4 regions of the Ensifer sp. GW823-FHT05D09 genome follow, and region 3 is predicted to be linked to each of the others. Evidence: riboswitches for the same ligand, from Rfam matches in the RefSeq annotation. Region 3 holds a riboswitch; each other region holds the start of a gene.
What was found. A riboswitch is a leader RNA that binds a small molecule or an ion and turns the genes downstream of it on or off. The one in region 3 is predicted to bind cobalamin.
Positions count from the first base shown of each region.

Region 1: another riboswitch for cobalamin. It lies ahead of nrdH (glutaredoxin-like protein NrdH); the one in region 3 lies ahead of bluB (5,6-dimethylbenzimidazole synthase).
Region 2: another riboswitch for cobalamin. It lies ahead of metE (5-methyltetrahydropteroyltriglutamate--homocysteine S-methyltransferase); the one in region 3 lies ahead of bluB (5,6-dimethylbenzimidazole synthase).
Region 4: another riboswitch for cobalamin. It lies ahead of cobU (bifunctional adenosylcobinamide kinase/adenosylcobinamide-phosphate guanylyltransferase); the one in region 3 lies ahead of bluB (5,6-dimethylbenzimidazole synthase).

Region 1 is NZ_JBXAIA010000005.1:291,615-297,577, forward strand. It holds gene AC1Q80_RS17275 (RtcB family protein) at 1-548, opposite strand, end outside; gene nrdF (class 1b ribonucleoside-diphosphate reductase subunit beta) at 741-1,730, opposite strand; gene nrdE (class 1b ribonucleoside-diphosphate reductase subunit alpha) at 1,747-3,900, opposite strand; gene nrdI (class Ib ribonucleoside-diphosphate reductase assembly flavoprotein NrdI) at 3,870-4,286, opposite strand; gene nrdH (glutaredoxin-like protein NrdH) at 4,303-4,524, opposite strand; cobalamin riboswitch at 4,827-5,051, opposite strand; gene AC1Q80_RS17300 (acyl-CoA thioesterase) at 5,208-5,963, opposite strand, start outside.
Region 2 is NZ_JBXAIA010000005.1:298,476-304,438, reverse strand. It holds gene AC1Q80_RS17325 (sugar ABC transporter ATP-binding protein) at 1-1,477, opposite strand, end outside; gene AC1Q80_RS17320 (substrate-binding domain-containing protein) at 1,543-2,571, opposite strand; gene AC1Q80_RS17315 (LysR substrate-binding domain-containing protein) at 2,769-3,674, opposite strand; gene AC1Q80_RS17310 (hypothetical protein) at 3,781-4,152, opposite strand; cobalamin riboswitch at 4,149-4,368, shown strand; gene metE (5-methyltetrahydropteroyltriglutamate--homocysteine S-methyltransferase) at 4,466-5,963, shown strand, end outside.
Region 3 is NZ_JBXAIA010000002.1:580,210-586,172, reverse strand. It holds gene AC1Q80_RS08565 (quinone oxidoreductase family protein) at 1-673, shown strand, start outside; gene AC1Q80_RS08560 (LacI family DNA-binding transcriptional regulator) at 723-1,748, opposite strand; gene AC1Q80_RS08555 (phytanoyl-CoA dioxygenase family protein) at 1,849-3,042, shown strand; gene AC1Q80_RS08550 (SDR family oxidoreductase) at 3,132-3,953, shown strand; cobalamin riboswitch at 4,066-4,273, shown strand; gene bluB (5,6-dimethylbenzimidazole synthase) at 4,319-5,110, shown strand; gene AC1Q80_RS08540 (DUF2865 domain-containing protein) at 5,019-5,963, opposite strand, start outside.
Region 4 is NZ_JBXAIA010000002.1:759,942-765,904, forward strand. It holds gene cobW (cobalamin biosynthesis protein CobW) at 1-954, opposite strand, end outside; gene cobU (bifunctional adenosylcobinamide kinase/adenosylcobinamide-phosphate guanylyltransferase) at 958-1,482, opposite strand; cobalamin riboswitch at 1,621-2,022, opposite strand; gene AC1Q80_RS09425 (adenylate/guanylate cyclase domain-containing protein) at 2,235-4,463, shown strand; gene AC1Q80_RS09430 (dihydrofolate reductase family protein) at 4,648-5,178, opposite strand; gene AC1Q80_RS09435 (cobyric acid synthase) at 5,291-5,963, opposite strand, start outside.

The DNA of each region.
Region 1 (5,963 bases), on a different contig from region 3:
CCATCCGAGCGGAAGCAGCCGTCGTCGGACATGCGCGCGACATCCGCCCAGGCTGATGCCAGATCGAGGCGGGCGAGCAGCCCCTGACGCTTGCCGGCCAGGCTTTCGAGCAGGCCCGGTACGCCGTCCCTGAGGGCTGCGTGACGATCCCTGCCGGTCAGGGCGATATCGCGCCCTCCCTGGAAGAAGACATGCCGCAGCTGTCCCTCCAGGCCAGGCCCGAGCTCGTCCTCGCGGATGTCGTCGAGCACGATCATGCGCATGCCGCAGCCGATATCGTTGCCGATCAGATGCGGAAGGACGGCATTCTCGATGTCGGCGACCAGCCCGACCGGAACCGGCTTGCCCGGATGGAAATCCGGGGTCGTGACGATGCGTCCGGCGACCGCACCACGGATCGCCAGTGCTTCCGGCGATGGAAGGGCCGAGGCGAGATCGTTAAGTGCGCGCGCGCGTTGATGCTCAGGCTCGTCGATCGCGACGACGGACCTGATCGCATGCCCGGAGACGACATCGTTCCGGACGATAGGATTATGTTGGTTGGACATTTGGATTCTCCGTTGCCTTGGGGTCAGCAGCCGCGGCAATACGGATTGGCGCACTCACTAGTTGAAAGTGGGCCGGCAGTCAATCCTGCGGCCGACATGGGCCGGCAGCACGGTCAAGCCGCTCAAGGCTTTCAGCCCCGGACCAGTTTGGTCCGAGAAAAAATGCTGGGGCGTCGGAAGACGTCCTTGCGCTCAAAAATCCCAGTCTTCGTCTTCGGTGGCGACCGCCTTGCCGATGACATAGGACGAGCCGGAGCCGGAGAAGAAGTCGTGGTTCTCGTCGGCGTTCGGCGACAGCGCCGAGAGGATCGCCGGGTTGACCTTGCAGGCATCGGCCGGGAACAGCGCCTCGTAGCCGAGGTTCATCAGCGCCTTGTTGGCGTTGTAGTGCAGGAACTTCTTCACGTCCTCGGTCAGCCCGACGCTGTCGTAAAGCGATTCCGTGTATTTCGCCTCGTTGTCGTAGAGTTCGAGCAGCAAGTCGAAGGCGAAGTCCTTGATCTCCTGCCGGCGCTCTTCGCTCAGGCGCTCGAGGCCCTTCTGGAACTTGTAGCCGATGTAATAGCCGTGCACCGCTTCGTCGCGGATGATGAGCCGGATCATGTCGGCGGTGTTGGTCAGCTTGGCGCGGCTCGACCAGTACATCGGCAGGTAGAAACCGGAGTAGAAGAGGAAGCTCTCGAGGAAGACACTGGCGATCTTGCGCTTCAGCGGATCGGCCGTGCGATAGTGCTCGAGAATGAGCGCCGACTTCTTCTGCAGATGCTCGTTCTCCTCCGACCAGCGATAGGCATCATCGACGTCTGGCGTCGAGCAAAGCGTCGAAAAGATCGAGGAGTAGGAGCGGGCGTGCACCGCTTCCATGAAGGAGATGTTGGAATAGACAGCTTCCTCATGCGGCGTGATCGAATCCGCCATCAGGGTCGGCGCGCCGATGCTCGTCTGGATCGTGTCGAGCAGGGTCAGGCCGGTGAAAACGCGGATCGTCAGCTGTTGCTCTTCCGGGCGAAGTGCTGCCCAGGAGGGAATGTCGTTCGACAGCGGCACCTTTTCCGGCAACCAGAAATTGCCGGTGAGCCGGTTCCAGACTTCGAGGTCCTTGTCGTCCTCGATACGGTTCCAGTTGATGGCGCGCACGGCCTGCGGACCCTTGGGCGCCTTGGTCTTTACTTGGATGTTCATTGTGTTCCCCGGGATATCAAAGAGCGCAGGAGACGCAGCCCTGCACTTCCGTGCCGGACAGCGCCATCTGACGAAGGCGGATGTAGTAGATCGTCTTGATGCCCTTCTTCCAGGCATGGATCTGCGCCCGGTTGATGTCGCGGGTCGTCGCCGTGTCCTTGAAGAACAGGGTCAATGACAGGCCCTGGTCCACATGCTGGGTCGCGGCCGCATAGGTGTCGATGATCTTTTCCGGGCCGATCTCGTAGGCGTCCTGGTAGTAGTCGAGATTGTCGTTGGTCATGAAGGCGGCCGGGTAGTAGACGCGGCCGATCTTGCCTTCCTTGCGGATTTCGATCTTCGACACGATCGGGTGGATCGAGGAGGTCGAGTGGTTGATGTAGGAGATCGACCCGGTCGGCGGTACCGCCTGCAGGTTCTGGTTATAAAGGCCGGAGGTCATCACGGCCTGCTTCAGCGCCAGCCAGTCTTCCTGCGTCGGGATATCGATGCCCGCGGTTTCGAACAGCTCGCGCACCCGCTCCGTCGCCGGCTTCCATTCCTGTTCGGTGTATTTGTCGAAATACTCGCCGGAGGCGTATTTCGAGTTCTCGAAGCCTTTGAAGCTCGTGCCGCGTTCGACCGCAATGCGGTTTGAGGCGCGGATGGCGTGGTAAGTAACCGTGTAGAAGTAGATATTGGTGAAATCGATGCCTTCGTCCGAGCCGTAATAGACCCGTTCGCGGGCGAGATAGCCGTGCAGGTTCATCTGGCCGAGGCCGATCGCATGGCTGTCGTCGTTGCCCTTCTCGACGGAGGGAACCGACGAGATGTGGCTCATGTCCGACACCGCCGTCAGCGCCCGGATCGAGGTCTCGATCGTCTTGCCGAAATCCGTGCTGTCCATCGCGGCTGCGATGTTCAGCGAGCCGAGGTTGCAGGAAATGTCCTTGCCCATGTGCTTGTAGGACAGGTCGTCATTGTATTCGCTGGCTTCGCTGACCTGCAGGATTTCCGAGCACAGGTTGCTCATGGTGATCCGGCCGGCGATTGGGTTGGCGCGGTTCACCGTGTCTTCGAACATGATGTAGGGGTAACCGCTTTCGAACTGGATTTCGGCTAGGACCTGGAAGAATTCGCGCGCCTTGATCTTCTTTTTGCGGATCCGGCTGTCGGCGACCATTTCCCGGTATTTTTCCGTGACCGAGATGTCGGTGAAGGCAACGCCGTAGACGCGCTCCACGTCATAGGGCGAAAACAGGTACATGTCCTCGTTGTTCTTGGCGAGTTCGAAGGTGATGTCCGGGACGACGACGCCGAGCGACAGCGTCTTGATGCGGATCTTCTCGTCGGCGTTTTCGCGCTTGGTGTCGAGGAAGCGCATGATGTCGGGGTGGTGCGCGTTGAGGTAGACCGCACCTGCGCCCTGGCGCGCGCCGAGCTGGTTGGCGTAGGAGAACGAATCCTCCAGGAGCTTCATCACGGGGATGATGCCCGAGGACTGGTTTTCGATCTGCTTGATCGGCGCGCCGGCCTCGCGGATGTTGGTGAGCGAGAGCGCAACGCCGCCGCCGCGCTTCGACAACTGCAGCGCCGAATTGATGCCGCGCGCGATGCTCTCCATGTTGTCCTCGACCCTCAGCAGAAAGCAGGAGACAAGCTCGCCGCGCTGCTTCTTGCCGGCGTTGAGGAAGGTTGGCGTTGCCGGCTGGAAGCGGCCGGAGATGATCTCGTCGACCATGTCGCGCGCGAGCGCTTCGTCGCCGCGCGAAAGCGCCAGCGCCACCATGCAGACGCGGTCCTCGTAGCGCTCGAGGTAACGCTTCCCGTCGAAGGTCTTCAGCGTGTAGCTGGTGTAATACTTGAAGGCGCCGAGGAAGGTCGGGAAACGGAATTTCTTGTCATAGGCGTGATCGAACAGGTCGCGCACGAAGTTGAACGAATACTGGTCGAGAACCTCCTGCTCGTAGTAGCCCTCGACCACGAGGTAGTCGAGTTTCTCGCGCAGGTTATGGAAGAACACGGTGTTCTGGTTGACGTGCTGCAGGAAGTACTGCTTCGCCGCCAGCCGATCCTTGTCGAGCTGGATCCGGCCGTCCTCGTCATAGAGGTTCAGCATCGCGTTCAGCGCGTGGTAATCAAGCGCCGCTTCCGTCGCCTTCAAGGGGCGTTCGAGTGTTGAGACGTCCAAAATCGTTCCATCCCGTTTTTGACATTGGCGACGTCCTCGTCGGTTCCAAGCAATTCGAACCGGTAGAGATACGGAACCTGGCACTTGGCCGAGATCACGTCGCCGGCGATCCCGTAGGTCGCGCCGAAATTGCTGTTGCCCGCGGCAATCACGCCGCGGATGTGGGAGCGGTTGTCCGCATCGTTCAGGAAGCGGATTACCTGTTTGGGCACTGCGCCCCGGCCGTCGTCGCCGCAATAGGTCGGCACGACGAGCACATAGGGTTCCTTGATCTCAAGCGGCCCGTCGGTCGGGCTGACGGGAATACGTTTGGCGCGCAGGCCGAGCTTGCCGACGAAGCGATGGGTGTTTTCCGAGCGGGTGGAAAAATAGACGAGCAGCCCCATCGCGCCGCACCTCTCTTTAGGAGAGGGCGCTGATCTTGTCGGGGCGGAAGCCTGCCCAATGTTCCGGGCCGGCGACGACGACGGGAAGCTGCATGTAGCCGAGGCCCTTGACCGTCTGAAGCGCGTCCTCGTCGATCGAGATGTCGATGACCTCATAGTTGACGCCCTTGCGGTCGAGCGCACGGTAGGTGGCGGTGCATTGGACGCAGGCGGGCTTGCTGTAGACGGTGACGTTCATTTCTTCCTCGTTGGGTCGGCTGGATCTGGGCATGAAAAGGCATGCGGGCGCGCGAACACGCTCCGGCGAAAGGGCAGGGCTGGCAGGATGACGGCTTGCTCTGGCCGAAACGACCGAGCGCACCTCTTCGTCAGATGCGCGGGTTCCAGCGCCTCTTCATTGGCGAGTAGTAGGAATTCGATGACGCGGACATGACTTCACCCCGAAGTTGAAGACGGCGCTTCCGGGGAGACGTCGAGACGAACAGGCAGGTTTCATCCTGCCGCAAGCACACCTCTGACCTCTCCGGACACCCCGCCCGTGGACGTTTATCGATCGAGGCAGGTCTCCTGGCTCACGGGTCGGTGCTTCTGTCCGGACCTTCCCGAAGCCTCATGCTTCAGTGGCCGAATGCTGGACAGTTGCTCGCCGTTTACAGTTGCGGGGGCAGCCACGGCTTAGCCAGGCGAAATCGCCACAGCGCACCGTATTCCCATCTTCGCTCCCAATCCTTGCGAATCGGAAGAACCTCGAACACTAGATATAGTATATGGCCGGGAAATTGCGTCAATAGGTTCGATGGTGCCGATGCCCGCGGGAACGGACAATATTTTCCCGGGTGTGGATAACGGGGAGTAAATGCGCGGTTCCAACAAAGCCTGTGGATGAAGAGCCGTCGTTGACGGCTCCCCGCGTCGAACGCGTCAGGCCGCGAAGACTTGCACCGGGCGGTTGTCGCGGTCGACGGCCACCATGATGAAGACGCCACGGGCCGTCAGCGTCCGTTTTGTGCCCACCAAATCTTCCGACCACAACTCGACCTCGATCGTTGTCGAGCTCCGTCCGGTTCTCACGATCCGGGCAACGACCTCGATGATCGAACCAACGGTGATGCGATGCTTGAAATCGATGTGCTGGCAGGAGGCAAGCACGGTTGTCCTGCGGCTTGCCCGCGTGGCGGCGATGAAGGCCGCCTTGGTCATCTGCGCCAGTGCATCGCCGCCGAACATGGCGCCGAAGCTGTTGGCCTGATCGGGGAAGACGATATCGACCATACGGACGGCATCGTCTTTTGCCGGCGAGATCGTAGTGCTGTCGAGCGGAGGCAGCGACCATCCGGCGTGCTTGCCTTCGGGCATCGCCACCATGGTGAACTGGCCGCGGGTACACAGATCACTTGTGCCCCCGATCAGGTCTTCGGCGATCATGTCGACTTCGACCACCATCGACCTCCGGCCGACCTTTATCGGACGGCCGGTAAAACTGACGATCTGGCCAATGCGGGCAGGGGCGCGGAAATCGACACGGTCGCAGGAGGCGGTGACGAACGGAACGCGGCCGTGGCGCGTGGCGACGATGAAGGCAATCCGGTCCATCAGCGCCAGGCCCGCGCCGCCGAAGAGCGTACCGTGATGATTGGTGTCGCCGGGAAAGACGATGTCGACCAAGGTGGCAGGCGC
Region 2 (5,963 bases), on a different contig from region 3:
TCACCGCCTCTTCCGACATCTCGGCCTCGCCGAGTTCGCCGGCGATGCCGCCTTCGCGAACGACCAGAACCCGGTCGCACAGTCCGAGAAGCTCGGGCAGTTCCGACGAGATGACGACGATGCCGATGCCCGAGCGCGCGAGGTCGCGCAGCAGCCGGTGAATTTCCGATTTGGCGCCGACGTCGATGCCGCGCGTCGGCTCGTCCATGAGAATGACCTTCGGCCGCACCGCGAGCTGCTTGGCGATGGCCACCTTCTGCTGGTTGCCGCCCGAGAGCGACGACACCGGCATGGCGATGCCGCCCATGCGCACGCCGAGCCGCCGGGTAAACTCGCTGGCGAGGTCCGCTTCCGCCTTCGCGTTCATCAGCCCAAGCGGCCCGGTCAGCGTCTTCAGATCCAGGACCGAAATGTTCTGGGCGATCGACATGTCGACGAACACACCGGATCCCTTGCGATCCTCGGAGAGGTAGACGATGCCGGTATCGACAGCGTCTCGATAGTTGCCGATCGCCTGCGTCTTGCCGTGCAGCAGCACGTCGCCGCGCACCTTGCGGCGCAGGCCGCAGATGGCTTCGGCGATCTCGGTGCGACCGGAGCCGATCAGTCCACCGATCCCGAGGATTTCGCCCTTGCGCAGCTCGAAACCGACACCGTCGATGCGCTCGCCGTCGCCGAGGCCGCGCACCGACAGGATGACCTCGTCGGATTGCTCGCCCGCTGCCTGTTTGGGCGGATAGAGCTGGGTGATCTCGCGGCCGACCATGCGACGCACGACATCGTCCGGTGTCACGTCGGTAATGCGTTCCGTCGAGACATGGCGGCCGTCGCGAAAGACAGTGACGCGGTCGCACAGGCTGAAGATTTCCGCCATGCGATGGCTGATGTAGATGATGGAAATGCCAGCGGCCTTCAGGTCGCGGATGATGCCGAACAGCGCCTGCGCCTCGGCCTCCGTCAGCGCCGCCGTCGGCTCGTCAAGGATCAGCACCCGGCAGTCGAGCGTCAGCGCCTTGGCGATCTCGACCAGCTGCTGGCTGGAAATGGAGAGGTCGGCGACCTTGCGGCGCACGTCGATCGGCGCCAGCCGGTTCATCACCTTTTGCGCATCGCGGGCAAGCGAGGCGTAGTTCATCAGCGGCGATCGCCGCCGGTTGGTTGCCGCCATGAACATGTTTTCCGCCACCGTCGCATCCGGGCAGAGCGCGATTTCCTGGTGGACGAGGCCGATGCCGAGCGTTTGGGCTGCGGCCGGCGAAGAAATCTTCGTCGGCGTGCCGTCGACGAGGATTTCGCCCTCGTTCGGCTGCAGCACGCCGGCGATGATGTTCATGAGGGTGGATTTGCCTGCGCCGTTCTCGCCGCAAAGCGCGTGGATCTCGCCTTTTTCGAGGTTGAAATCCACATTGGTCAACGCCTTCACAGCCCCGAAGTGCTTGGTGACGTTGCGGACCTGAAGGACCGGCTGCGATATCATCGCCTTCTCCACTCTCATGCGTTCGACTGGCTATCCGGACATCCGGATAGCCATGTCAAAGACCCTTACTCGTCAATGCCCTTGGTGCCGCGGCGCTTCAGGTACTTGTCCCAGTAGAAGTCGTCCGCATTGGCGGCGGTGACGATCGACAGACCATTGTCGACGAAGGGAATGCTCATCGGGTTGAAGCCGGAACGCTTGGCGTCGTTCATCGGATCGATGAGTTCGGGGTGCTTGGCAAGCCACAGCAGCATGAAGCCCATATAGCCCTGCATGCCCTGGTTGGGGTTGATCGAGCCGAACACTTCGCCGGCCTTGATCATGTCGAGGATGTTGGCGTTGACGTCGGCGCACATGACGAGAACCTTGCCGCCGCTTTCCTTGCTGGCCTGTGCCGCACCGATCGCCGAGTTGGCTTCCGGCATGAAGACAGCGCCGAGGTTCGGATTGGCCTGGATCAGGCTCATCAGGCCCTGATAGGCCTTGTTCGGATCCTGGTTGGAAGCGGCGCGGCCGACCAGTTTCATGTCGGGCCACTTTTCAGCCATGCGGCCGACAAAGGCCGTGATGCGCTTGTCGTGGTTGTCCTGGCCGGGGTTTTCCAGAACGGCGTATTCGCCCTTGCCGCCCATCTTCTCGGCGATCGCGTCGGCGGCATAGACGCCTTCGCGGGTGTTGTCCGAGGTGATGAACGAGATGCGCTTGGAGAGCGGCGAGTCGGCGGCAAACGTGACGACCGCCGTGCCCTGGTCGATGGCGCGGTTGATCGGCTCGATGAAGGGATCCGAGTTCATCGGGTGAACGAGGATGCCCGCCGGGTTCTGTGCCAGCGCCTGGTCGAAGGTGGCGATCTGCTTGTTGACGTCATATTCCGGCGTGCCGGTGTATTCGGTCTCGCAGCCGAACTGCTGGCCGGCCTGCTTGAACATTTCATAGACCGGGAACCAGTATTCGACGCCCGATACCATGACGTTCATGACATATTTTTCGCCGGGTTCGCAGCGAAACGGGTTGGCCGTCTCCGCGTTGGCAGCGCCAGCCAGAAACGTAGTTGCAATGACCGCCAGTGCGGTCGTGCTCAAAAAAGTGCGCAAGCGTCCTCCTCGAGGCCGAAGCCCCTCCCAAAAACCAATCGTGCCGTCAGAAATGACCGCTGATGTGTGAGTTTGCCGGAACTCCTCCTCGACTTCCGACTGTCATGATTAAAACCACGCCCCGGGGTTATGTCAATATAATTCACGCTATGAATAATAATTCATGACTGCATGTATATTGTCGCCTCCAATCAGAGTCATTCGCCCATCGCCGCTGCCAGCTGCGCGTTCGAGGCGGCGGCCTCGGCGATGATCCACTCGCGGAACGCCTGGATCTTCTTCTGCCGTCGGTGGCTTTGCGGATAGACAAGCCAATAGGCGCGGCCGTCCCTGACCACATGGTTGAACGGCCGGATCAGTTTTCCGCTGCGAAGCTCCTCGATCAGGAAGGTCGAGACGGCCATGGCGATACCGTGGTCGAGCAATGTGGTCGCCACATCCATCGCCTGGACGTCGAAAATCAGCTCGGTGCCGTTACTGGCGGGTGGCTCCACGCCGGTCTCGACCATCCAGCGCCGCCACCAGCTGGCATTGCCGAAGCGGCGCACCTTGAGTACGTCGGAGGGATGCCTGAGCTGATGTTTTTCCAGGAATGTCGGCGTGCATACCGGCAGGTATTCGATCGGGAAAAGCGGAAACACGTCGTGGCCCGGCCAGTCACCGTTACCGCTGCGCACCACGAGGTCGATCGCATCGCGCTTGAAGTCGATCAGCTCGGTCGACATGTGGACGCGAATGCTGATGTTCGGATGGGCCGCCTGGAACGAGGCGAGCCTTGAGCCGAGCCAGCTTGAGACCACTGTCGGAAGCACGGAGATATGCAGGTGATGTTCGGTCTTGTCGGCAATCTCGGAGAAGGCCGTCCCCAGGAGATCGATCGCTTCCGTCACCTTCGGCGCGAGCTGTCTGCCGGCGGCCGTCAACCGCACTTCCCTGGGCAGGCGGACAAAAAGAGCCGTGCCGGTGCGGTCCTCCAGCAGCCGGATCTGATAGCTGACTGCAGCCTGGGTCATACCCAGCTCCTGCGCCGCGCGGGTGAAACTCAGGTGCCGGGCGGCAGCCTCGAAGGCGCGCACCGCGCTCATGGGGGGAATCTTGCTCATGCGTTGAGATAAGCATTCTTTATGGCAGCATGCGAGAAACCGCTTTGCGCGAAACCGTGAAAATCCTCAATTTTCTCGCGAACACACCACCGCAGAAATGAAGGGGTTAGCAATGCCGAGCGCACTGCGATCGATCATCCGCCATGTCTGGAGTTTTGCCAGGAGAGCCGCCGACATCACGACGACAGTCGATACATTCAGCGAATTCCAGCTCCGAGACATCGGCCTGACGCGCGACAATGACAGCATTCGCGCGCGTGCAGGCGACATTGCCATTCCATGGCAGCCCGTAAAAGAGCCCGATCCCGGCAACGCTCCGTCGCCGCTTGTAGCCGATGACGGCGTGGTTCCCCTGCAGCAGCCTGTCGTGATGCGGTGCCGCGCGCCGTTGCCGCAAAATTCCCCAGCCCATCGAAACTTGAAAATAAAGACATAAACATTTCTTTATGCGATTGACCTGCCCGTCTTTGCAGGGCATTGTCAAACAATCGTGGTTCTGCGGCCCGTCTTGCGACGGGCCGGAGCTAAGAGGGAATACGGTGCGGCGCCGCAAGGCGCCCATGCCGGAGCTGCCCCCGCAACTGTAAGCGGCGAGCGGCCGTCCAATGATGTCACTGAGGGAGACGCCTCGGGAAGACGGGACGGTTCGTGTTGACCCGCAAGCCAGGAGACCTGCCGCGATCGATAACGTCCACGGGCGGGGTGTCCGATGTGCCGCCTTGACGAACGAGCCTGCCTCGGTCGTGGATGCGTCGCATTCAAAGCCTTGCCCACAACCTCGGGGTAAGGAAATGACCATCAAGACAGCCAATCTCGGCTTCCCACGTATCGGCAGACACCGTGAACTGAAGTTCGCGCTGGAGCGCTATTGGGCCGGCAAGATCGACAGACAGGATCTGCTCGCCGTTGCCGCGAGCCTTCGGGCGGAAAACTGGGCCGCGCAAAAAACGCGGGGGATCCAGATCATTCCATCGAACGACTTCTCACTGTACGATCAGGTTCTCGACACATCCGTGCTCGTTGGCGCGGTGCCGCCGGCCTATGGCTGGAAAGGCGGCCCGGTCGATCTCGACACGTACTTCGCCATGGCACGTGGTTCGACGACCGCGACCTGCGCTTCCGGCTGCACCCATGGCGGCCCGGACGGCGGCAACCAGGCGCTGGAGATGACCAAGTGGTTCGACACCAACTATCACTACATGGTCCCGGAATTCGCTGAGGACCAGCGCTTCGAGCTGACGCGCAACGCACCGCTGGAGGCCTTCCTTGAAGCGAGCGCGCTTGGGCATGTCACCCGTCCCGTCGTGCTCGGCCCCGTGACCTTCCTGAAGCTCGGCAAGGCGCCTGCCGGCGGGTTCGAGCCGATCGAGCTGATCGAGCGGCTGGTGCCCGTCTATGTGAAACTTCTCAGAGAGCTTGCGAACGCCGGTGTCGAATGGGTGCAGATCGACGAACCCTGCCTTGTGCTCGATCTCAACGAGCGGGAACGCCAGGCGCTGGCACTGACTTACCGGACGTTCGCTTCGGAAGTACCGCAGTTAAAAATCATGCTTGCGACCTATTTCGGCGCGATCGGTGACAACCTGCCGATAGCGCTTTCACTGCCGGTCACCGGGCTGCATCTCGATCTCGTGCGGGCGCCGCAACAGCTGGACGCCCTCATCGAGTCGGCGCCAGCACAGCTGGTTCTGTCGCTCGGGGTCGTCGATGGCCGCAATGTGTGGCGGACGGATCTTGCCGGTCTCTTCCGCCGGCTGCAGCCGCTGGTCGAGGCGCATGGCCGCGACCACATCGAGCTTGCGCCGTCGTGCTCGCTGCTGCATGTGCCTGTTGATCTCGATCTCGAACGGGCGCTCGACCCGGAGCTCGTCACCTGGCTTGCCTTCGCTCTGCAGAAACTGGACGAGCTCAGCCTGCTTGCCCGCGCCTTCGAGCCCGGCCTTGCCCATCCCGAACAGGTCTTTGCAAAATCGATCGCGGCCGCCGAAGCGCGGCTCACCTCGCTGAAGGTCCATGACCCGCTGGTCGCCGGACGCCTGAAGAACCTGACGGCAGCCGACAGCCGTCGCCAGTCGGGCTTTGCGACGCGCCGTCGGCTGCAGGAAGACAGGCTGGCCCTGCCGCTCTTCCCGACAACGACCATCGGCTCCTTCCCGCAGACGCCGGAGGTGCGCCAGGCGCGATCGCTGCATGCCAAGGGCGAACTCAGCTATGTCGACTACCTTGCTTACCTGCGCCAGGAGACGGAGAAGGCCGTGCGCTGGCAGGAGGAAATCGGCATCGAGGTGC
Region 3 (5,963 bases):
GACCGTGCCGCTGGAGCGGGCCATCCCGCTTCCTGACGATATCGGCTTTGAGGCCGCTGCCGCCCTTCTGCTGCAGGGGCTGACGGCGCAGTATCTGGTCGAGGACAGCTATAGCGTCCGGGCCGGCGATACCGTTCTGGTGCAGGCGGCAGGCGGCGGTGTCGGACAGTTGCTGATCCGGCTTGCCATCGCGCGGGGCGCGAGCATCATTGCCATGGCCTCGACGCTGGAGAAGCAGGCGCTCGCCAAGGCCGCGGGTGCCGCCTATGCGCTCGGCTATGACGAGGGCTGGCCGGACAAGGTGCGCGCCTTGAGTGACGGCGGCGTCAATGTCGCCTACGATTCGGTCGGCATAACCCTGCTCGACAGCCTTTCGGCGGTTCGCTCGCGCGGCACACTTGTGACGTTCGGCATGGCCGGTGGGCCGGCACCCCTGGTTGATCCGCGCTATCTCATGGAGCATTCCAAAACCGTCGTCGGTGGTGATCTCTGGGGTTTTCTGACCGATCGGCAGCAGCGGCTGAGCCGGGCCGGGCGGCTGTTCCAGTCGCTCAGGGACGGCGTCATCGAGCGGCCGCGCATCGAGACCTTCGCACTGTCGAACGGGGCCGCGGCCCATGCGCGGCTCGAGGACCGGCGGTTCTCGGGAAAGATCGTGCTTTTACCCGAATGACGGACCGGCCCCGCTTCATCGCGGGGCCTGTCATTGCGGGCCGCTCCCCTCAGGCGACGGGCACGTTGTAGGGCGTAATCACCTCCACGGCTGACAGCCGGTTTCCGGCCGGCTTCTGACCGTTGCCGCTTCTCACGGCGAGAATGGCGCGGAAGGCCATGCGGGCGTCGCGTCTCAGGTCATGGTGCAGGACGAAATGGATCCGGCGTTCGCGCAGCAGCGCAAGGTTGTCGTGATCTAGGTCATGGGCGATGAACAACGTGCAATCGCGACCGACGCGCTCGAACGCCGCGAGCACAGCGCGGTTGCCGCCGCCGATCGAATAGGCCGCATTGATGTCGGCGTGTGCCGCGAGCGCCTTTGCCGCAAGCGCACCGGTCTCGGTGTCCTTGCCATGGCCTTCGCTGATCTCGACAATGCGGATTGCCGGATAGTGTTCACGCAGCACGCGGCGAAAGCCGATTTCGCGTTCCTCCTCGCCACGGAAACGACTGCTTGAAATTGTCACGAGCACGGTCGCGGAGCGTTCAGCGAAGCGTTCGCCGATGAGATAGGCCGCCGTTTCGCCGGCCGCACGGTTGTCTGCGCCGGCATAGGCGGTCCGCGCCGAATTCGGCAGGTCGGTGACAAGCGTAATCACCGGGATACCCGCCTGTTCCAGGCGGGCGACGGCGCCCGCGACTTCAGGCATATCAGGCGCTTTCAACACCACCCCATCGGTTCCGCGCAACCGAATGCGGTCGAGAAGCTGGGCGATGTCCTGCGGGCGCATCGTCTCGGCGAAGTGGAAGCGACAACGGAACGTCGTTGGCATGAAGGTCGGCGCTTCGGTTTCGAATGCCTCTCTGACCGCATCGGTAAAACGCTCCGGTGCCTCCATCACCACGTCGATCGTCCGCCTCTGGCCCTGGATCTCCAATCCGGATTGCTGCTTTTCCAGCTCGCGAATGGCGGCCTTCACGCGCGCTTCGGTCTGCTGGCGCACGCCGGGGCGCCCGTTCAGGACGCGATCGACGGTCGCGGTGCTGAGCCCGGCCTGAAAAGCAATATCCTTGACCAGAAACGGATGAGCCAACGGCGATCTCTCCTGATGGTTTTTTGATGGATTCCTGCTCTATATCATGATTGGACGGCGCCTATAGTCGGGGCATCGAATGTTTCTGAGGAGGAACGGGATGAAGACCGACAACAATGCGCGCCAGCGCCTCGACCGCGTGTGGCTGAGCGAAGATGGCTGCGACATCGAAGAATTTCGTGCCGAGGTGGAGCGCCAGACGAACCTTGCGGACTATCCGCATGCGCTCGCCTGCGAGAAGAACGTGCTGATCTATGACAGCGCCAGCCTGGTTTCAGCCTGCGCGACGGCCGAGGGGCGCCGCGCGGCACTGGCCGAGATCTGCGAAGTGCTGGCGACCGGTCCAGGTGTTGCCGTGTTCAAGCACGCCTACGCCGACACAACCGTCATCGATGCCGCCAGCGGCATCTTCGATGCGATCATCGAGGAGCAGCACCGCACCAAGAGCGGCGGCGGCGACCATTTTGCCAAGCCCGGCGCCAACGACCGGATCTGGAACTCGCTCGAAAAGCACTGCCTGAAGAGCCCTGAAAATTTTGCCGCCTACTATGCCAATGCCATCATTGCACTTGTCAGCGAAGCCTGGCTTGGTCCGAACTATCAGATGACGGCGCAGGTCAATCGGGTCAATCCGGGTGGGGCGTCGCAGGCGGCGCATCGCGACTACCACCTCGGCTTCCAGAGCTCTGATGTCATCGAGCAATATCCGGCTCATGTGCACCGGCTGTCACCTGTCCTGACGCTGCAGGGGGCGGTTGCTCATTGCGACATGCCGCTTGAAAGCGGCCCAACGCTGTTCCTGCCCTATAGCCAGACCTATGTGCCCGGCTACCTCGCGCTGAAGCGGCCGGAGTTCCGCGCCTATTTCGACGAACATCACGTGCAGTTGCCGCTTGCAAAGGGCGATGTCGTTTTCTTCAATCCGGCGCTGTTCCATGCCGCCGGCAGCAACCGTTCGACCGATATCAAGCGCGTTGCCAATCTGCTGCAGGTTTCGTCGGCCTTCGGGCGAGCGATGGAGACCGTGGATCGCGTGAAGATGAGCGCGGCGCTCTATCCGGCGCTGACAGCTCTTATCGCATCCGGCGCCCTTTCGAAGGGTGAGGTCGCCAATGCGATTGCGTCCTGTGCCGAAGGTTATTCCTTCCCGACCAATCTCGATCGCGACCCGCCGCTCGGCGGCCTTGCGCCGAAAACACAGGCGCAGTTGATGCATGAGGCGCTTTCAGGAAGGTGGAGCGAGGCGGATTTCCGCAAAGCGCTTGAAGAGCAGGCACAGCGCAAGCTGAGCTGAACAGAAGATATCGCCATGACAGGTCCCCGGCGCTCGGCGGCGGGGGCCGTTCCTGTTTCGATGACACTTTCACTCCTGGGAGGAATTTCATGACCGAACAACACGGCCGTCTTGACGGCAAGGTCGCCATCGTCACCGGTGGGACGCAAGGGTTGGGGGCAACGATCGCCAGCCTGTTTGCGGAACGCGGGGCCGAAGGCATCGTCATCTGCGGGCGCAACACTGCCAAGGGAGAGGCGAAGGCTGAGGAGATCCGCAAGGCGAGCGGCGCGCAGGTGCTTTATGTCGAAGCGGATCTCGAAAAGGTCGAAGATGCCCGAAAGGTTGTCAACGCCTGCGACGCCACCTTCGGGCGGGTCGATGCGCTGGTCAACGCGGCAGCAATCACCGATCGCGGCACCATTCTCGATACAAGCCCCGAACTCTTCGACCGGATGTTCGCCATCAATGTGCGGGCGCCGTTCTTCCTGATCCAGGAGGCTGTCAAGGTTATGCGAAGGGAGGGCACTCAGGGCACGATCGTCAACATCGGTTCCATGTCGGCCATGGCCGGGCAGCCGTTCATCGCTGCCTATTGCTCGTCCAAGGGCGCGCTGGAGACGCTGACCAAGAACACGGCTTACGCGCTGTTGCGCAACCGTATTCGTGTCAACGGTCTCAATATCGGATGGATGGCCTCAGAGGGGGAAGATCGCATCCAGCGAGAGTTTCACGGTGCTGCAGCCGACTGGCTGGAAAAGGCGGCCGCCAGCCAGCCTTTCGGCCGGCTTGTCGATCCCAAGGAAGTCGCGCGCGCCTGCGCCTATCTGTCCTCGAACGAATCCGGCCTGATGACGGGGTCGGTCATCTGCTTCGACCAGTCGGTCTGGGGTGGCTATGACGGCTCGCCACATCCCGTCGCCCCGCTTTGATAGTGAGCCGCAAGGGCAGCGGTCGAAAGGTCTCCGATGTCGACCGCTGCCGAAAGGCTCGCACGGTGCCGGCGGGCACCCACCGAGTTGCTTGTCATTCCCTATGGGCTGTGCACTTATGGCGTCGTCAGGTGCCCGCGACGCGGGAGAATCGGGAATCCGGTGTCACTCCGGAACGTGCCCAACGCTGTGACGGGGACGGCTGCCCCAGGGATCTTGAGTTTTCTCAAAGTCTTGCCACTGGATCTTCATCGGATCTGGGAAGGCGGAGCGGCCGGGGGATCCGAAGTCAGAAGACCGGCCTGGCAAGATAGACCGAAACCCGCGCGGACGGCGGAAGGTTGTGCATTGTTGGGGATCGAACGATGCTGACTGACGCGAATGGCGGCCTTGCGGCCGCAGAAGCCTTTTCATTTGACGAGCGCGAAGCCGTCTACCGCGCCATCGAAACACGCCGGGACGTGCGGGATCAGTTCCTGCCCGACCCCTTGCCTGACGATCTGGTGATGCGCCTGCTCAATGCAGCGCACCGGGCGCCATCGGTGGGGTTCATGCAGCCATGGAATTTCGTCGTCGTGCGCCAGGCGGAAACCCGCGAGCGGGTCTGGCAGGCGTTTTCCCGCGCCAACGACGAAGCTGCGCTGATGTTCGATGGTGATCAGCGCGCGAAATACCGCTCGCTGAAACTGGAGGGTATCCGCAAGGCACCGCTCAGTATCTGCGTGACATGCGATCGCACACGCGGCGGCTCGGTCGTTCTCGGGCGCACCCACAATCCTGACATGGATGTCTATTCCACCGTCTGCGCCGTCCAGAATCTCTGGCTTGCCGCGCGCGCTGAAGGCGTCGGCGTCGGCTGGGTCAGCATCTTTCATGAGAACGAGATCAAGGCGATCCTCGGCATACCCGATCATGTCGTGATCGTCGCCTGGCTTTGCCTGGGCTTCGTCGACCACCTCTACCGTGAGCCGGAACTGGCGGTAAAAGGCTGGCGCCAGCGCCTGCCGCTGGAGGAACTGGTATTCGAGGAAGGTTGGGGAGCCTGCCGGAAGGCTGACGCCGCGATCAGTTGCTCTGAACCGGTTGGTAAGCCGGACCCTTGGGGTGGCGAAGGTCGATCGACGTTTCCTCCTGGGGCAGGAACGTCGGCCCGATGACCCGCACCTTGCTCTTGGCGGGATCGTAGGGGCGCTCTTCAGCGGGAACCGTCACCTTGGCAGAAGGGGCATCTGCCCCCTTATTGCCTTCGATGACGATGATCGAGGACTGACTATCGCTGGAATTGCCGCCGCCTGCCTTGGGCGTTGTTGCCACCGTCTTCGGGATCTGGCAGCCGCAGATGCCGGGCTTGCCGACGTCTCGCGTCCGGTAGGCAAAGGCGTTCGGCAATTCCCGATAGGGGCGTCCAGTCGAGGCGGAAACCATCTGGTCGCTCTCTTCGGTCGCAAGCTCGTGGAAGAAGAGCTCGGTTTCGGCACCCGGGCAGCGGGCGCGACAGGCCTGCTCGTCGCGAGCAAAGTCCGCCGGGCTCGCCTCGGACGAAATGGGGAAGAAGGCGCCGTCGCAGGTGCGCACGCACATGGTGCGAAGCGTGCCGGAATAGACGCCGCTTTCCGGAGGGTATCCGTCTGCGTCGCCATCGCGCAACAACGGCCCGTAGGATTCCTCCGGCGGCAGATCGCGCAGGATATTGCGATGCGTTTCCGGCGCGTCCGGGTCGGCGCTGGCAAATTCCTCGCGGTCGCCATAACAACCGTTGATCTCGAGTGCAGCCAGGATGCGCCGACGCGTGTCGTCGCCATCGCCCGATATCAGCTGCTGGCGTTCCGATTTGAGGATAGCGAGATTGTCTTCCATCTCGGCGATCAGGCTGTTGATATCAGCGCAGATATCCGGGTCGCCGCCATTGAACACGACGACGCTGCCTGTGCCGCAGCCGGCGCGGCGGCGATCGTTGCGCGCCCGACGCAATTCAATGTTCTGTCGCGAAATGGCGCTCGCGTAATCGCG
Region 4 (5,963 bases), 180 kb from region 3:
ATACTGGTCGATGCGGGCGCCAACAGCCTGGATCAAGAGGCGCATCGGCTTGCCGGGCACATCGGCAAAGCCCTTGAGGCGCAGCACGTCGTGCTCGGCAATGACACCCTTGAGGCGGTCGATAAAGGTGGCCGGATCGGCGATCGCGCCGAGCTCGACAACGAAGCTGTCGAACTCGTCGTGAGAATGCTCCTCGCCCGCTTCATGCTCCATCTCGTGGTGCGACTTGCGGTTGGCGATATCGCTTTCCGTGCCGACGCCAAGGCCGAGCAGGATGGCCGCGGCAACTTCGCCGTTCTTGGCTTCGATCATGGTCGGCTTGCGGCTGGTGCGCGAAGCCACTTCGTCGCGCACGGCCTTGAGGCCCGAGGCGTCGATCAGGTCGGTCTTGTTGAGCACGATCAGGTCGGCGGCGGTCAGCTGGTCCTCGAACAGTTCCTCGATCGGGCTTTCGTGGTCGAGATTGTCGTCCTCGACGCGCAGCGCATCGACCTTGTCGTGGTCGTCGGCAAAACGGCCAGCGGCAACGGCAGCGCTATCGACCACGGTGACGACGCCGTCGACAGTCACTTCGCTGCGGATATCCGGCCAGTTGAAGGCGGCGATCAGCGGCTGCGGCAGCGCCAGACCCGACGTTTCGATGATGATGTGGTCAGGACGGTTTTCGCGCTCGAGCAGCTTTGTCATGGTCGGGATGAAATCATCGGCAACCGTGCAGCAGATGCAGCCATTGGTGAGCTCGATGATGTCGTCTTCCGAGCAGGCTTCCGCGCCGCAGCCCTTCAGGACGTCGCCGTCGACGCCGAGATCGCCGAATTCGTTGATGATCAGCGCGATGCGCTTGCCGTCGGCGTTCTGCAGCAGGTTGCGGATCATCGTCGTCTTGCCGGCACCGAGGAAGCCAGTGATGACGGTCGCCGGGATCTTGCCCTGGTTGGCTCTCGCAGTGGTCATGGATCAACCCTTCATTTTCAGCGGCAATCCGGCCGCGACAAAGTAAACTTCCGCGGATTTCTCCGCAACGATCTGGTGAAGCCGGCCGGCATGGTCGCGGAAGTCGCGGGCCATGCGGTTCTCGGGCACGATGCCGAGGCCGACTTCGTTGGAAACAAGGATGAGGCGCGCCCGAGCCTCGGGCAGAAACGCGGCAAGGGCAGCGAACTCCGCCGCCATGTCGCGTTCTTCCATCATTAGGTTGGTGACCCAAAGCGTCAGGCAGTCGACGAGCACCACGCGATTTTCGTCGTCGATGCGTGTCAGCAGCGAGACGAGATCGAGCGGCTCCTCATGCGTCGTCCAACCTTCGCCGCGCCTTTCTTTGTGATGGTCGATGCGCTCGCGCATCTCGTCGTCCCAGGCCCGGCCGGTCGCGACATAATGCATGGCGAGCCCAGAGGCTTCGACGAGCCTTTCGGAGAAGCCGGATTTGCCGGAACGGGCACCGCCGAGGACCAGAACCGGCCCGGCATGGGAATTGCTCATGTGCGTTGCGGCCTCACGTGCTCGGTCGCGAGTTCGAGCGGCAACAGCATCTCACCGCGCCAAAGGCGCGTTCGGAAAATGGTCGATAAGCCAAGACAACCTCCGTGATGGCGTGGGAAGCGGGCTTCCCTTCGGGCGGAATGCCCCTGTCGGACGGCAGGTCTCCTGGCTCACGGCGTCACGCGCCCAGACATCGCTTCGCGTCGTGACGCGAAAAACAACGCAAGGGCCCGAACGGCCCGCCTCACCTTCCCGGCGTTTTCATGTTTCGTGAAAGGCGGACGATTCGTAGAAGAAGAGGCGTCCAACCCGGCTGATCACGAAGCCACGCCAGTGGCTTTTCCGGCTGAATTCCGAACCGCCTTCGATTGCCCATGCAATCCAGAGGTAGCCGGTCTTCAGCCCGATGGCGAACCCTGACCGTTCTACAGTCGCGGGGTCGGCTGCGATAAGGATGCCCGATTTGGGTCCATCCGTCACATTCCCAATTATTCCCCCGCATCGCCACGATCCGGGGAAACCATCCAACGTCAGATGATTAGGAAGCGGGCGGTGCAAAGTCAATCGACGCGTGCGACACCTCCCCGGCCGAATTGCGTCGCGCGACGATTTGCCGAACGCGAAGTACCCCGGGGCCGCAAGTCGTCGTCACACGGCATAAGCGCTGCACCACGGCGGCGAACTTCATTTTAGCGATTGCAGATAATGCGATAAACTAGCCCAACAAGAGGCTTCGTTGATCCGGTAGGCAAATGGAACGCAGGCTCGCCGCCGTGATGATTGCCGACGTTTCCGGCTATGGACTGCTCACCCAAGCCGACGAGGAGGGTACATGCGCGCGATTTCAGGCCGATCTGCACGACCTGTTCGAACAACGGATCGCCGCGCACCATGGACGGCTGATCAAGACCATGGGCGACGGGTTGCTGGTCGAGTTCCACAGTGTCGTCGAAGCGGTCCGTTGCGCGGTGGAGGTTCAGCGCGCGAAATCCGATAGCCGCGGCTCCGAAGAGGGGCGGCTGGAATTTCGCATCGGCATCAATCTTGGCGATGTCATCGTTGAAGGCGACGACATTCAAGGCGATGGCGTGATCATTGCCGAGCGCCTGCAGAGCCTCGCCGAACCGGGTGGGATCGTCATTTCCGGCACCGCCTACGATCAGGTCGAGAAACACCTCGATGTCCGTTTCGTCTCTCTCGGCGAACAACGCCTGAAGCATATCGAAAAGCCGGTTCGGGCTTATCGCCTGGCGCTGAACGAAGCCCACGCGGGCAGCGCGAAAGCCGCAACGCGCCGCATGACGCGCTGGCCGGCACTTGCTACATCCGCGGTCGTGCTTGTGGCGGCGAGCGGCGTCGCCTGGTGGCAGCCGTGGGAGCCACCCGTGGAAACGCCCCAAGTCCGACTATCGAACCTGAGTGTTCCGGACAAACCGTCGATCGCGGTGCTTCCGTTTGCCAATGTGAGCGACGATCCGAGGCAGGAGTATTTCGCCGATGGCATGACCGATGGGCTCGTCACCGAGCTCGCCCAGGTCTCCGGCCTGTTCGTGATCGCGCGCAACTCGACCTTCACCTACAAGAACAAGGCGGTGACACCCAGGCAGGTGTCCAAAGAACTCGGCGTCAGATACGTGCTTGAAGGCAGTGTGCAGCGTGCCGGAGAGCAACTGCGGATCAATGCCCAGCTCGTCGATAGTCTCAGCGGCGGCCACGTTTGGGCCGGAAAGTTCGACGGTTCACTGTCCGATGTCTTTGCACTACAGGACGAAGTGATGCGCGGCATTGCCGACGCGCTGGCACTTCGGCTGGACCCGGACCAGCAGATGGCCTCCGGGCGCAAGGAAACGATGGTGCCTGCGGCCTTCGATGCGTTCCTGCGCGGCTGGGAGCATCACCGTCGCACGACCCCGGAGGACTTTGCAAAGGCAGTGCCCTATTTCGAGCAGGCGATTGCGCTCGATCCCGCCTATGGGCGCGCCTACGCCGCCGCGGCCATGGTCTACGCGCGCATCTGCATGTGGCGCTGGCATTATCAGCTGGGTATCTCGCGGACCGAAGCGAGAGCCAAGGCGACGCAATATCTGCGGATCGCCCAGAAGCACAAGACAGCGCTCGCCTATCAGGCGTCCGCTCTCCTGTCCGAAGCGGACTGGCAATATGCCGACGCGCTGGCCGCACTCAAGGAAGCGATCGCGCTTGAACCGGGCGACTCCTGGAGCTACGCGCTGACGGCCCTCGTGCTGACCTCCGTCGGCCGTCCGGCGGAGGCCCTGCCCTACATCCGCACGGCCATGCGCCTCGATCCGCATTCTCCGTCCTTCTTCATCTACGTCCTTGGACTGACGCAATTCGGCCTCGAGGATTTCGAGGCGGCAGCGGCAGCAACGAAGCGCAGCATCGAACTCAACCCTCAGGATGACGGCTCATTCCTTCTTCTTGCCTCCGCTTCCGGGCACCTCGGTCGCCGCGCGGAAGCGGAGGCGGCCATAACCCGTTTCAACGGGCTTCGCCTCGCACGCGGCGGCACTGCGGCCAGCATCGCGACGAGCCCGCCCCTGGACCTGGCGACGCAGGAGGACAGCGCGCGCTTCTATCGGGGACTGCGGCTGGCGGGCCTGCCCGAGACCTTGATGAACACCGACTTCATCGCCGCCAACAGACTGGAAGCCGACGAAGCCCGCTCACTTCTCCTCGGGCATCGGCTGCATGGACGCATGCTGGATTCGGGCGAGGAACACGAGGCTGTGATTTCGATCGCGGGCATGGCCACTCTGACGGGAGACTGGGCCTCCATCGGCGCCGGTCGCATGACGGACGTCGAGGTCAAATTTGACCGGGACGAGGTTTGCTTCCTGTGGCTCAAGACAACGAACCTGTGCGGGACGGTGCTGCGAAATCCCGGAGGACTTCGCGCCAAGGAAAACGAGTTCATATGGTATCACGGCGACAGGGCCTTCACGTTCTCGCAGGTCCCCTAGCAGCTCGATATCGACACAAGTGCCCCTTGTGGCATCCCCGCGCATTTGCCGGCGTGCCAAACTTCAGGACACGCACTGCCGTCGCCCGTCGACCGGAGCCAGATCGATCGCAAGCGCCTGCGGATGATTGTTGGCGGCCATATCGGGCCCCAAACGGCGGAGTCCGTCTGTCGAAACGCAGCGATCAAGCAGGAACGTATGTCAACCTCATCACGTCTTCGCCAACGTGATCGGTGGAAACAAGGCGCAGTGGTGGTCGCGGGCCGGCGAAGAATGGCGTGCCGCTACCAAGCACGACGGGGTGGAAGTAGAGCCGATACTCATCGATAAGGCCGAGTTCGGTCAGGCTTCGCGCCAGATCCGGTCCGGAAACGGCGATCTCTCCAGTGAGCCGGGCTTTCAGGCCACCGATCACCGCCTCAATGTCACCTTCGACAAGCGTGGCGTTGGGGCCGACAGACTTCAACGAGCGTGACACGACCCACTTCGGCTGGCGTCGCCAAGCCGCTGCGAACGCCTGCCGCTCCGTATCCCATTCAGGATGGTCTTCGTCCCAGTAGCGCATGATCTCGTACATGCGGCGACCGTAAACGCTGCCGGTCAGGCCACGCACGTGGTCTATCCAGTGACGAAAGAGCACGGGGCCAGGCGCGAACCCCTGGTAGTCGACATAGCCGTCCAGAGACTGGTTCATTCCAAACACAAGCTTCGCCATGCTGCAAACCTCCCGCGGGTGGTCAGAATAGCGTGAGGCGACAGGACGCAAAAGTGAGGTTGGGCATAAACGGTGCGCCGCCTTGTCGGAGCGACGAACGAACAAACAAACGCTACCGCCCCAGAAGCCCATCCAGCCAACGCCCGTCGAGCACGGCTTCAAGCTCGCCGGCGACATCGTCGAGCGCCGCATCCACCGACTGGCGATAGTTGGTCGCTCCACCTTCGATGCCGAAACTCTTCAGAAGCGCCGCGCGATAGGCGTCGCTCGCAAACAGGCCGTGCAGGTAGGTGCCCATCACCCGGCCGTCGGCAGACAGCGCACCGTCCGGGCGGCTGTCGATGCGCACCGATGGGCGGTCGCAGTCTGCGCCTGTCGTCCGGCCGAGGTGGATCTCGTAGCCTTCCAGCGCAACGTCGTGTTCCAGCGACCAGGCGCGGCTGTTGCGGAGCGTCTTTTCCGGCGCCATCTCAGTTTCGACGTCGAGCAGCCCGAGCCCGGCGACCTCGCGGTCGCTGCCCTCTATGCCGAGCGGATCGGTGACGCGCGCACCCAGCATCTGGTAGCCACCACAGATACCGATCACGCGGCCCCCGCGTCGCACATGGCGCTTGAGATCCTGGTCCCACCCCTCGGCCCTGAAATCCTTGAGGTCGCTGATCGTCGATTTCGAGCCGGGAATAACGACCAGCCCGGCATCGGCCGGAATCGGGCTTCCCGGCCTGACGAACACGAGATCGACCTCCGGCTCGGCAGCGAGCGGATCGAGATCGTCGAAGTTGGCA